DNA from 3 places in the Tardiphaga sp. 813_E8_N1_3 genome. Region 2 is predicted to be linked to each of the others. Evidence: predicted binding sites of a transcription regulator. Region 2 holds the regulator's gene; each other region holds the start of a gene.
What was found. The regulator LexA, encoded in region 2, represses DNA repair genes until DNA is damaged. The targets are predictions, from matches to a motif close to TGTTCNNNNTGTGTTCNG.
Positions count from the first base shown of each region.

Region 1 (3,277 bases), 2.7 Mb from region 2:
TGCCATTCGCGCCGGGCTGCGGCCATGGGCGCTGACAATCAGCGCGGCGGCATCGTGCGCCGTGAAGCTGCGTGACTTCACAAAGATCCGGTAGTCGGCGTCACCCTGCTCCGACAAATAGATGACGGGTTCCGATGTTGCCGACGTATCGGCAATACCGATGAAGCGCGTCGCAGCGGTGACCGGACAAACATCCGGTTCCGCTGCATCGACATCATCAACTACGACGAAGTCGGCAATCTCAGCGCTATCGACGATCTGCACACGCACGGTTGCCTGCAAGGGATCGCTGGTGAAGCTGACATGCGATCGCGCCTGCCAGGGCATGGTGGCGATCTGGATGGTGGTCTCACCGGTGGAGATGCAGGGATGCGTACTGGCTACGAGATCGCCACGGGCGAGAAATGCCGCGAGTACCAAAGGAATTGTCGAGGCTAAAATCTTGAAACGCAGCATGACACGGTACTCGCCCTGGCCCCGTAACGCGGGGTTATGGTGAGCAGAGCGTAAACAAAACTCGTTACTATCGCGTTGATGTCCACACCAGGGGCGATGAGGTGACGTCAAGCAGCTCGGCGAACGTCCTCCGCCAGCGCGCGGTAAGACAACGCCTCGGCCAGATGCAGCCGCCCGATTTTCTCGGCGCCGTCGAGATCCGCCAGCGTCCGCGCCACGCGCAGCACGCGGTGATAGCCGCGCGCGGTCAGTCGCATGGCTTCGGCGGCGTCGCGCAACAATGTCAGTCCCTGGGCATCCGGCTGCGCAACCGTTTCCAGCACAGAGGCGGGCGCGGAGGCATTGGTATGTGTGCCCGACAATCCCGCCGCGGCATAACGCATGGTCTGTAGATCGCGCGCGGCGGCGACACGCGCGGCGACCTCGGCAGAACCCTCGGAAGGTGGCGGCAGAATGAGATCCGCTGCGGTCACCGCCGGCACTTCGATGCGCAGATCGATGCGGTCCATCAAGGGGCCCGAGATGCGCGCCTGATAGTCCGAGGTGCAGCGATCGATCCGGCCGCGCTTGCAGGAGAAGCCCGGCTCGAAAGCGTGACCGCAGCGGCATGGATTCATCGCGGCGACGAGCATGAAGCGCGCGGGATAGGTGACGCGGTGATTGGCGCGCGAGACCGCGACCTCGCCATTCTCGAGCGGTGCGCGCAGCGAATCCAGCACGCGCGGATCGAATTCCGGCAATTCATCGAGAAACAGCACGCCTTGATGCGCAAGCGAAATCTCGCCCGGCCGCGCGCGCAACCCGCCGCCTGTGAGTGCGGCCATGCTGGCGGAATGATGCGGTGCGCGGAACGGCCGGCGTGAGGTGAGTGCGCCGTCCCTGATCTCGCCGGCCACCGACGCAATCATGGAGACTTCGAGCAGCTCCGCCGGGGACAGCGGCGGCAGGATCGATGGCAGCCGCGCCGCCAGCATGGATTTTCCCGATCCGGGACTGCCGGCCATCAGCAGGTGATGGCCGCCCGCGGCAGCGATTTCCAGCGCGCGTTTGGCGCTTTCCTGTCCCTTGATGTCGCGCAGATCGAGCAGCATTTCTTCGCGCGCATGTATCTTCGGCTGCGGCCGTGACAAAACCTGCGTACCTTTGAAGTGATTGGCGATCTGGATCAGCGACGTCGCGGCGACGATCTGGATGTCGGGACTGGCCCAGGCGGCTTCCGCGCCGCAGGCTGCCGGACAGATCAATCCCTCGTCGCGCGCATTCGCGCCAATCGCAGCCGGCAACACGCCGGCCACGGGAGCGAGCGAGCCATCGAGACCGAGCTCGCCGAGTACGGTAAAGCCCGCCAATGCGTCCGGTGGAATCGCGCCGATCGCCGCCATCAACCCGAGCGCGATCGGCAGATCGTAATGGCTGCCTTCCTTCGGCAAATCGGCCGGCGCGAGATTGACGATGATGCGCCGCGCCGGCAGCGCCAGACCCGAGGCGACCAGCGCCGCACGGACCCGCTCGCGCGCTTCGGACACCGCCTTGTCGGGCAGGCCAACGATCAGGAAATTCGGCAGGCCGGGCACGACCTGAACCTGCACGTCGACCGCGCGGGCCTCGATTCCCTCAAAGGCTACGGTGGAAACGCGCTGAACCATGCCGCCCTCATTCGTGAGCGATGGTAACCTAAGGTTGCCGAAACATCAAGAACAATTGGTGAACGAAATCTAGTGGTAAAGTATGCTGATTTTGGCTGAAGTCGGCCATTGGCGTAGAAAATCTTAAACACGTCATGCAAAGCATCCTATGAGCTTCGAGACGAAGACCGGGTGCCCGCAGATGTCAGATCGCTTGTCGATGCCGCCAGACGCTCCGGATGACGCCGACCTGATCGCTGCGCTGAAGGCGCAGATCGAAGCCCAGCAAGCCATCATCGACGAACAAGCTGCTTCGCTGGCCCATAGCCGGAAGATCTTCGATCGCTCCTCGGCTGCAGCGCGAATCGGCGTCTGGGAATGCGACCTCTCCGATGAATCGCTGGTCTGGACCGATGTCGTCTATGACATCTTCGATCTGCCGCGCGGCTCGACGCCGATTCGCGAGGAGGCGCTCGCCTGTTATCCCGAAGAATCCGTCAGGGAACTGACAAAGCGGCGCAGCAAGGCAATCGAAGATCGAACCGGCTTTAGCCTCGATGCGGAGATTATCACTTTCAAGGGCAACCGGCGCTGGATCAGGATCACGGCCACGGTCGAGTCGGTCGATGGCGTCGCCGTGCGCATCTTCGGGATGAAGCAGGACATTACCGAAGAAAAAATCCTGGCGGATCGCAATCGCTATCTCGCCGAGTTCGATACGCTGACCGGGCTCGCCAATCGCAGCCAGTTTCAAACCAAGCTGTCGCTGTTCGATGCGGCGTCGGCCATCAAGGTGAAGCCGTTCGGCGCGCTGCTGCTGATCGATCTCGATGAATTCAAGCCCGTCAATGACTGTTTCGGCCATGCGGCCGGCGATGCCTGCCTGACCGTCGTCGCAAATCGAATCCGTAACATCTGCGCGGGTGCCGAACTGGTCGCACGCCTTGGCGGTGATGAATTTGCAGTTCTGCTGGGGCCTCACGCACAATTCGAGGAAGCCTCCGAGACAGCGCGTGCGATTGTCACACAGTTGGGCTTACCGATCGATCATCGCGGACAACAGTTGCGCGTCGGCGCATCGGTCGGCATCGCGCTGGCGGACAACTGCACATCGTCGCAACTGGCGGCCATGGCCGACTCAGCGCTCTATGCGGCGAAGGATGCCGGACGAGGGACGTTCCGGATCTATAAACGCG
Region 1 covers NZ_JBPWQE010000001.1:5,669,328-5,672,604, reverse strand. Annotated here, with positions in the region: gene AB8A33_RS26835 (hypothetical protein) at 1-456, opposite strand, end outside; gene AB8A33_RS26830 (YifB family Mg chelatase-like AAA ATPase) at 564-2,102, opposite strand; gene AB8A33_RS26825 (diguanylate cyclase domain-containing protein) at 2,284-3,277, shown strand, end outside.
Region 1: AB8A33_RS26830 (YifB family Mg chelatase-like AAA ATPase) is a predicted target of LexA. The motif match lies at 2,150-2,167, and genes of this name have one in related genera.

Region 2 (3,277 bases):
ACCATGCAGGGTCTGCGCGACGCCATCGACGCGCGGATCCGCACCGTGCTCTCGGGCGATAGCCGCGCCATTGCTACGGCGCTGCTCACAGGGCGTCGCGATGCGATTTCGGCTGACGTCAATGATGCGATGTTCATCTCCGGTCTCGGGCATGTGCTGTCGATCTCCGGCTATCATATGGCCGTCGTGGCCGGCGTGGTGTTCTTCGCGATACGCGCATTGCTCGCGTTGATCCCCGTCCTGACAGTGACGTTCCCGATCAAGAAAGTCGCAGCCACCGCGGCGTTGTTCGCAGCGCTGTTTTATCTGCTGCTGTCGGGCGCCGAGGTCGCCACGCAGCGTTCGTTCTTCATGACGGCCGTCGTGTTGATCGCTGTCATGGTCGATCGCCGGGCGGTGACGTTCCGCACGCTGGCGGTGGCGGCAATGGTCGTGCTGATCGTGGCGCCCGAAGCGCTGGTGCATCCGAGTTTTCAGATGTCATTCGCGGCGACGCTGGGGCTCGTCGCATTGGTGCAGATCGGCATGCCCGCGCTGTTTGCCTCGCCCGATCATTCCGCGACGGCGCGCGTGGCGCTATGGGGCGGACGCGAGATCGCGATGCTCGTACTCGCTTCGCTGGTAGCCGGCCTTGCCACCACGCCCTATGCCGCATTTCATTTCCACCGCGTCACGCCCTATGGCGTCGTCGCCAATCTCCTGGCGATGCCGGTGGTCTCGGCGATGGTGATGCCGGCGGGTATTCTCGGTTTGGTGGCCATGCCGTTCGGCTTTGATGGTGTGTTCTGGCGGCTGATGGATGTCGGCGTCCAGTGGATGATCGTGGTCACGCAATGGGTGGCAGCCTTGCCCGGTGCCATCGGCCGGATGCCGGCTTTTGGCACCGGGCCGCTGGTCGCCGCCAGCATTGGCATCATCGTGCTCGGATTGTTGCGCACGCCGTTGCGCCTAGCGGGACTTGGCGTGCTGGTGCTCTCGATCGTCTGGGCACTCCTGGTGAAGCAGCCGGATGTGCTGATCTCGGGGGACGGGCACAGCGTTGCGGTACGGGGCAGGGACGGGCGCCTGAATATGATGCGCAGCGCCAAGGATACGTTTCTGTTGAAAGAGTGGCTTGCCGGCGATGCTGACGCTCGGCTGCCAACGGATTCCTCCCTCAGCCATGGCGTGTCCTGCGACCGCGACGGATGCATCACGCCGCTGGCCGATGGCGCTCTGGTGGCGCTGGCTCTACAGCCTGACGCGTTCACGGATGATTGCGAGAAAGCGGTACTGATCGTCACGACGAAACAACCGCCAAAGGATTGCCGTGCGCTGGTGGTCGAACAGGATCGCCTGCAACGAAACGGTGCGGTGAGCTTGCAGCGAACTGCGAACGGCTTTGCGATGGATGCCGTGCGACCGCGTGGCCTGGACCGCCCGTGGTCGCGCGCCACCCCCGATGAGCCCCAGCACGATCTGATCCAGAACAGTCGCACGCCGCAAAACCGGCCGGTGGATGCGACGCCGGCGGAAACTGATCTTCAACCCGAAGATCAGTAATCCGCCGAGGCGACTGCCTTAATAGCGGCGATACAGGCCAATCAGCTTGCCTTGAATGCGCACCCGGTTGGGCGGCAGGATGCGGACTTCGTAAGCGTCATTGGCTGGCTCCAGCGCGATCGAAGCGCCGCGGCGGCGGAAGCGCTTCAGCGTGGCTTCCTCGTCGTCGATCAGGGCCACCACGATGTCGCCGGTGTCGGCGCTTTCGTTGCGCTGGATCAGCACCGTATCGCCGTCGAGAATGCCGGCGTCCTGCATGGAATCGCCGCGCACTTCGAGCGCGTAATGTTCGCCGGAGCCGAGCATGTCTGCGGGCATGCTGATGGTGTGGCTGCGGGTCTGCAGTGCCTCGATCGGCGTACCGGCCGCGATCCGGCCCATCACCGGGATGGCAACCGTGCGGCCATTGTCATCATCGCCGCTATTGCTGGCGATGCTGGCGGCCGTGCGTACCCTGCCGAGCGTGCCTTCGATGACGCTGGGCGTGAAGCCGCGGCGCCCGGTGCCGCCTGTGACCGGCGCGCCAAGCTCAGGCAGCTTGATGACTTCGATGGCGCGGGCCCGGTTGGGCAGACGACGTATGAAGCCGCGTTCTTCCAGCGCTGTGATCAGGCGATGGATGCCGGACTTCGAGCGCAGATCGAGCGCATCCTTCATCTCGTCGAAGGAGGGCGGGACGCCGGCTTCCTTCAGTCGTTGATCGATGAATCGCAGGAGTTCGTATTGTTTGCGCGTGAGCATCTGAAGCCATCCTCAGTTGACGGTGTCGGCCGCCGCGTGCGTTTCAAAGGGCCTTCGAACGGTGAGCCTCAGTCCAGAGACGATCGTTCGAAGATCGGTTGCGCGAGTTCGGGCACTCTCAAACTACTCAAAGCCACAGAATCTCGAAACAAATCATGAACGAACACTATATGTTCCATATGTGTTCTGCAATGCTTAATTTCCCGTCAAGAAGACGTATGTGGAGCCGAGCAAGGCAATGACTGAGGAAGTCGTTCCGGACCTTCCGCGAGCGCGTCAAACGACGGAAATGCGCGAGCAGACCGCTTGCAGTTACGCGGAAGGCGGCCGGCCGGAGAGTGGCAAAGGCGGCGGTGTCGTGGAGCCGGTCGCCAGCGAGCGCTGAACCATGATCGTGTCGGCCCAGCGGCCCGAGCGATAGGCGACGCCGGGCAGCAAGCCGACGCGGGCAAAGCCGAAGCTCTCATGCAAGCCGAGCGAGGCCGTGTTGTCGGCATCGATATAGCCGATGATTTGCCGAAAGCCGGCCGCCGCGCACACGTCGATCAATTCGCGCATCAACAGGCGGCCGATGCCGCGGCCGACATGTCCGTGGTGGATATAGATCGAGTGCTTGACCGTGTAGCGATAGGCCGGTCGCTTGCGGAACAGCACCACATAGGCATAGCCGACGACCTCGCCACCTCGGGTGGCGACGAGATGGGGAAACCGCTTGCTGCGCAGATTCTTGCGCCGATCTCTGAGATCGTCGGGCTGCGGCGTGTCGGCGTCGCTGACGCCTTCCTCGACGCCTTGCCGGATGTGCCGGCGATAGATCGCCAGCATGGCATCGACGTCGGTGTCGCGCGAGGGTCGTATGACGACCGGCTGTTCGAGTTCCGTTTGCAAATCAGGCTCCTTACGCGCTCCCTATTCGGAGACGACGTAAGTGTAAAGCCGGATCCGGCCATTGGCGTCGACCTTGCGGTAGATGCCCTGGATCTCGACGTCGAAG
Region 2 covers NZ_JBPWQE010000001.1:2,937,439-2,940,715, reverse strand. Annotated here, with positions in the region: gene AB8A33_RS14065 (ComEC/Rec2 family competence protein) at 1-1,542, shown strand, start outside; gene lexA (transcriptional repressor LexA) at 1,561-2,283, opposite strand; gene AB8A33_RS14055 (GNAT family N-acetyltransferase) at 2,596-3,171, opposite strand; gene AB8A33_RS14050 (Orn/Lys/Arg decarboxylase N-terminal domain-containing protein) at 3,193-3,277, opposite strand, start outside.

Region 3 (3,277 bases), 2.1 Mb from region 2:
TATTCCCCCGCCTGAATCTTGCGCGGCAGCGGCGCGAACATGTCGGGGGCTGCCGTCTTGGCAATGACCGGGGCGACCTCGGTGGCAGGCTCGCTCTTGCTGAAATCAAGTTCCTCGATACGTCCGGCGCGCTTCTCGATCTTGTCGGCGGAGATCAGGATCTGGCGGACGTCCTCATTGGCCTGTCCGAAATGCGTCTGCAGCTTCATCACGCGATCGCGCAGGCGGGTGAGGTCGTCGCCCAGATTCAGTACCTCGGTGCGGATCTGGTCGGCAGCGTCGCGCATGCGCGCGTCCTTCAGGATCTGCTGCATCACCTGGATCGCCAGCATCAGCAGCGACGGCGATACCAGCACCACACGGGCGCGATAGGCCTTCTGAATGATGTCGTCGAAGCCGTCATGGATTTCCGCATAGACGGATTCTGACGGCACGAACATCAGCGCCGTATCCTGCGTCTCGCCGGCCACCAGATATTTTTCGGCGATGTCGGTGACATGTTTCATCACGTCGGCGCGCAGTCGTTGCGCAGCATGTTTCTTTTCCTCGTCGCTGCGCGCGTCATGCAGCGCCGTGACTGCCTCTAGCGGGAATTTCGCGTCGATGCAGAGTGGCCGCTGATCCGGCAGGAAGATCACGCAATCCGGCCGCTTGCCGGACGACAGCGTGTGCTGGAACGCATAGGCGCCGCTCGGCATGCCGTCCCTGACGATGCTCTCCATGCGAGCCTGACCGAAAGCGCCACGCGACTGCTTGTTGGCAAGTACGTCACGCAAGGTCGTCACCTGCGAGGTGAGGTCGGTGAGGTTCTTGTGCGCGTTGTCGATAATGCCCAGTCGCTCATGCAGCGCGCTCAGGCTTTCCATGGTGTTACGGGTGGTCTGTTCCATCGACTGGCCCACGCGATGGGTCACCGAATCCAGCCGCTCAGATACCGCGCGTGCCATGTCGGCCTGACGACCCGCCAGCGCCTGGCCCATGGCGTCGACGCGGCCGGTGGCCTCGTTCTGCGCCCTCAGCACTTCGCTGAGGCGTTCTTCCAGTTCGTCAGCGCGGATCGCGTGGGCCATGGCCATGGCGGCGCCGCGGCTACCGGAGCGAGCGATGATGATGGCGATGGTGAGCAGCAAGGCCAGCGCCAGCGCGCCGAAGCCCATCAATGCCACGCCGGCGGTGACCGGCATATCGCCGATCATGAAAAGGATCTCGTTCATCCCATCCTTGTAGCCGATTCGGGGCGTGACGCGAACGAAGAGGGAACGTTCATGGTTAACGAATAATGAACTTTCCTGGTTAACCCATCCTTAAGAAACGTGGTTAGCGAGGCCTTAACCGGCATGGTTAACCTTGCCTTAATCTTCATGGCTAGCGGGGAGTTAACGCCCTTCAAAGTCCAGCTTTTCCAGCGGATTGACCCGGACCGGCCCGCAGATTAAATCGCCCGACATGGCCATTCGTGAAATCATTATCCTGCCGGACAAACAGTTGCGGCTGATATCTAAACCTGTCGAGAAGGTGACGTCAGAGGTGCGCAAGCTCGCCGACGACATGTTCGAGACGATGTATGACGCACCCGGGATCGGGCTAGCGGCGATCCAGATCGCGGTTCCGCTTCGGCTGATCACCATGGACATCGCCAAGAAGGACGATGAGGAGGACGGCAAGAAGCCGCGCGTCTTCATCAATCCGGAGGTCATCTCGGCCTCGGAAGAGCTCTCGGTCTATGAAGAGGGCTGCCTGTCGATTCCGGAATATTACGAGGAAGTGGAACGCCCGGCGACGGTGCGTATCCGCTATATGGACCTCGACGGCAAGACCATCGAGGAAGAGGCCTCAGGCCTGTTTGCGACCTGCATTCAGCACGAGATCGACCATCTCAATGGCGTGCTGTTCGTCGACTATCTCTCCAAGCTGAAGCGCGACCGCGTGCTGAAGAAGTTTACCAAGCTCGCCAAGCGCGCGGAGTAGGTTTCTCCGCCCGGCGCTGCAACAGATCGGCTCCGACCTATGTCGCTTCGTTTGATCTTCATGGGCACGCCGGATTTCGCGGTGCCGACGCTGCTCGAACTCGTGGCTCATGGCCATGAGATCGTCGCCGTCTATACCCGCGAAGCAAAGCCCGCCGGCCGTGGCATGAAGCTGCAGCCGACGCCGGTGGCGCGTGAGGCTGAACGGCTCGGCATTCCCGTCTTCACGCCGAAGACGCTGCGGACACCGGAGGCGGAAGCGGAGTTTCGTGCGCATGAGGCCGAGGCCGCGGTTGTCGTCGCCTATGGCATGATCCTGCCGCAGAACATTCTCGATGTACCGCCGCTCGGCTGTTTCAACCTGCACGGCTCGCTGTTGCCGCGCTGGCGCGGTGCCGCACCGATCAACCGTGCGATCATGGAAGGTGATGCCGAGAGCGGCGTCATGGTGATGAAGATGGATGTCGGCCTCGACACTGGCGACGTCGCCATGGCCGAACGTTTGCCGATCACCGATGCGATGACCGCGCTGGATCTGCATGATGCGCTGGCGCCGCTAGGTGCCGACCTGATGGTGCGTGCCATGGGCGCGCTCGAAAGAGGACGGCTCGATTTTACACCGCAGAGCGATGTCGGTGCGACCTACGCCGCCAAGATCGACAAGGCCGAGGCGAAGATCGACTGGTCGAAGCCGGCGCGCGAGGTGCTGCGGCACTGTCATGGCCTGTCGCCGTTTCCCGGCGCCTGGTGCGAAGTGCCGATCGAGGGTGAGGCGGTGCGCGCGAAGATCTTGCGCTGCGAGCTCGCGAAGGGATCGGGCGCGCCGGGCGACGTTATCGACGATCAACTGACCATTGCCTGCGGCGACGGCGCGATCCGTATCATCGATCTGCAGCGCGCTGGCAAGCAGCCGATGAAGGCCCATGAATTCCTGCGTGGCACGCCTCTGAAGCCGCCGCTGCGGGTGAGCTGATGCCGCGCTACAAGATGATCATCGAATATGACGGCGCGCCGTTCTCCGGATGGCAGGTGCAGGCCAACGCGACGCTGACCGTACAGGGCGCGCTGGAAGCAGCGGCAGAAGCCATTTGCGGCGAGCCGATCCGCGTTCATGGCGCCGGTCGCACCGATGCCGGCGTGCATGCGCTCGGCCAGGTAGCCCATTGCGATGTGCCGAAGGTGCTGGTGCCCGGCCGATTCCGTGATGGCATGAACGCGCATCTGCGACCGCATCCGGTCGGGGTGTTGTCGGCAGATGTCGTGCCGGATGATTTCGAGGCGCGGTTCTCGGCCATCAAACGCCACTACGT
Region 3 covers NZ_JBPWQE010000001.1:5,054,398-5,057,674, reverse strand. Annotated here, with positions in the region: gene AB8A33_RS24005 (DNA recombination protein RmuC) at 1-1,214, opposite strand, end outside; gene def (peptide deformylase) at 1,447-1,968, shown strand; gene fmt (methionyl-tRNA formyltransferase) at 2,008-2,940, shown strand; gene truA (tRNA pseudouridine(38-40) synthase TruA) at 2,940-3,277, shown strand, end outside.
Region 3: AB8A33_RS24005 (DNA recombination protein RmuC) is a predicted target of LexA. The motif match lies at 1,245-1,262, and genes of this name have one in related genera.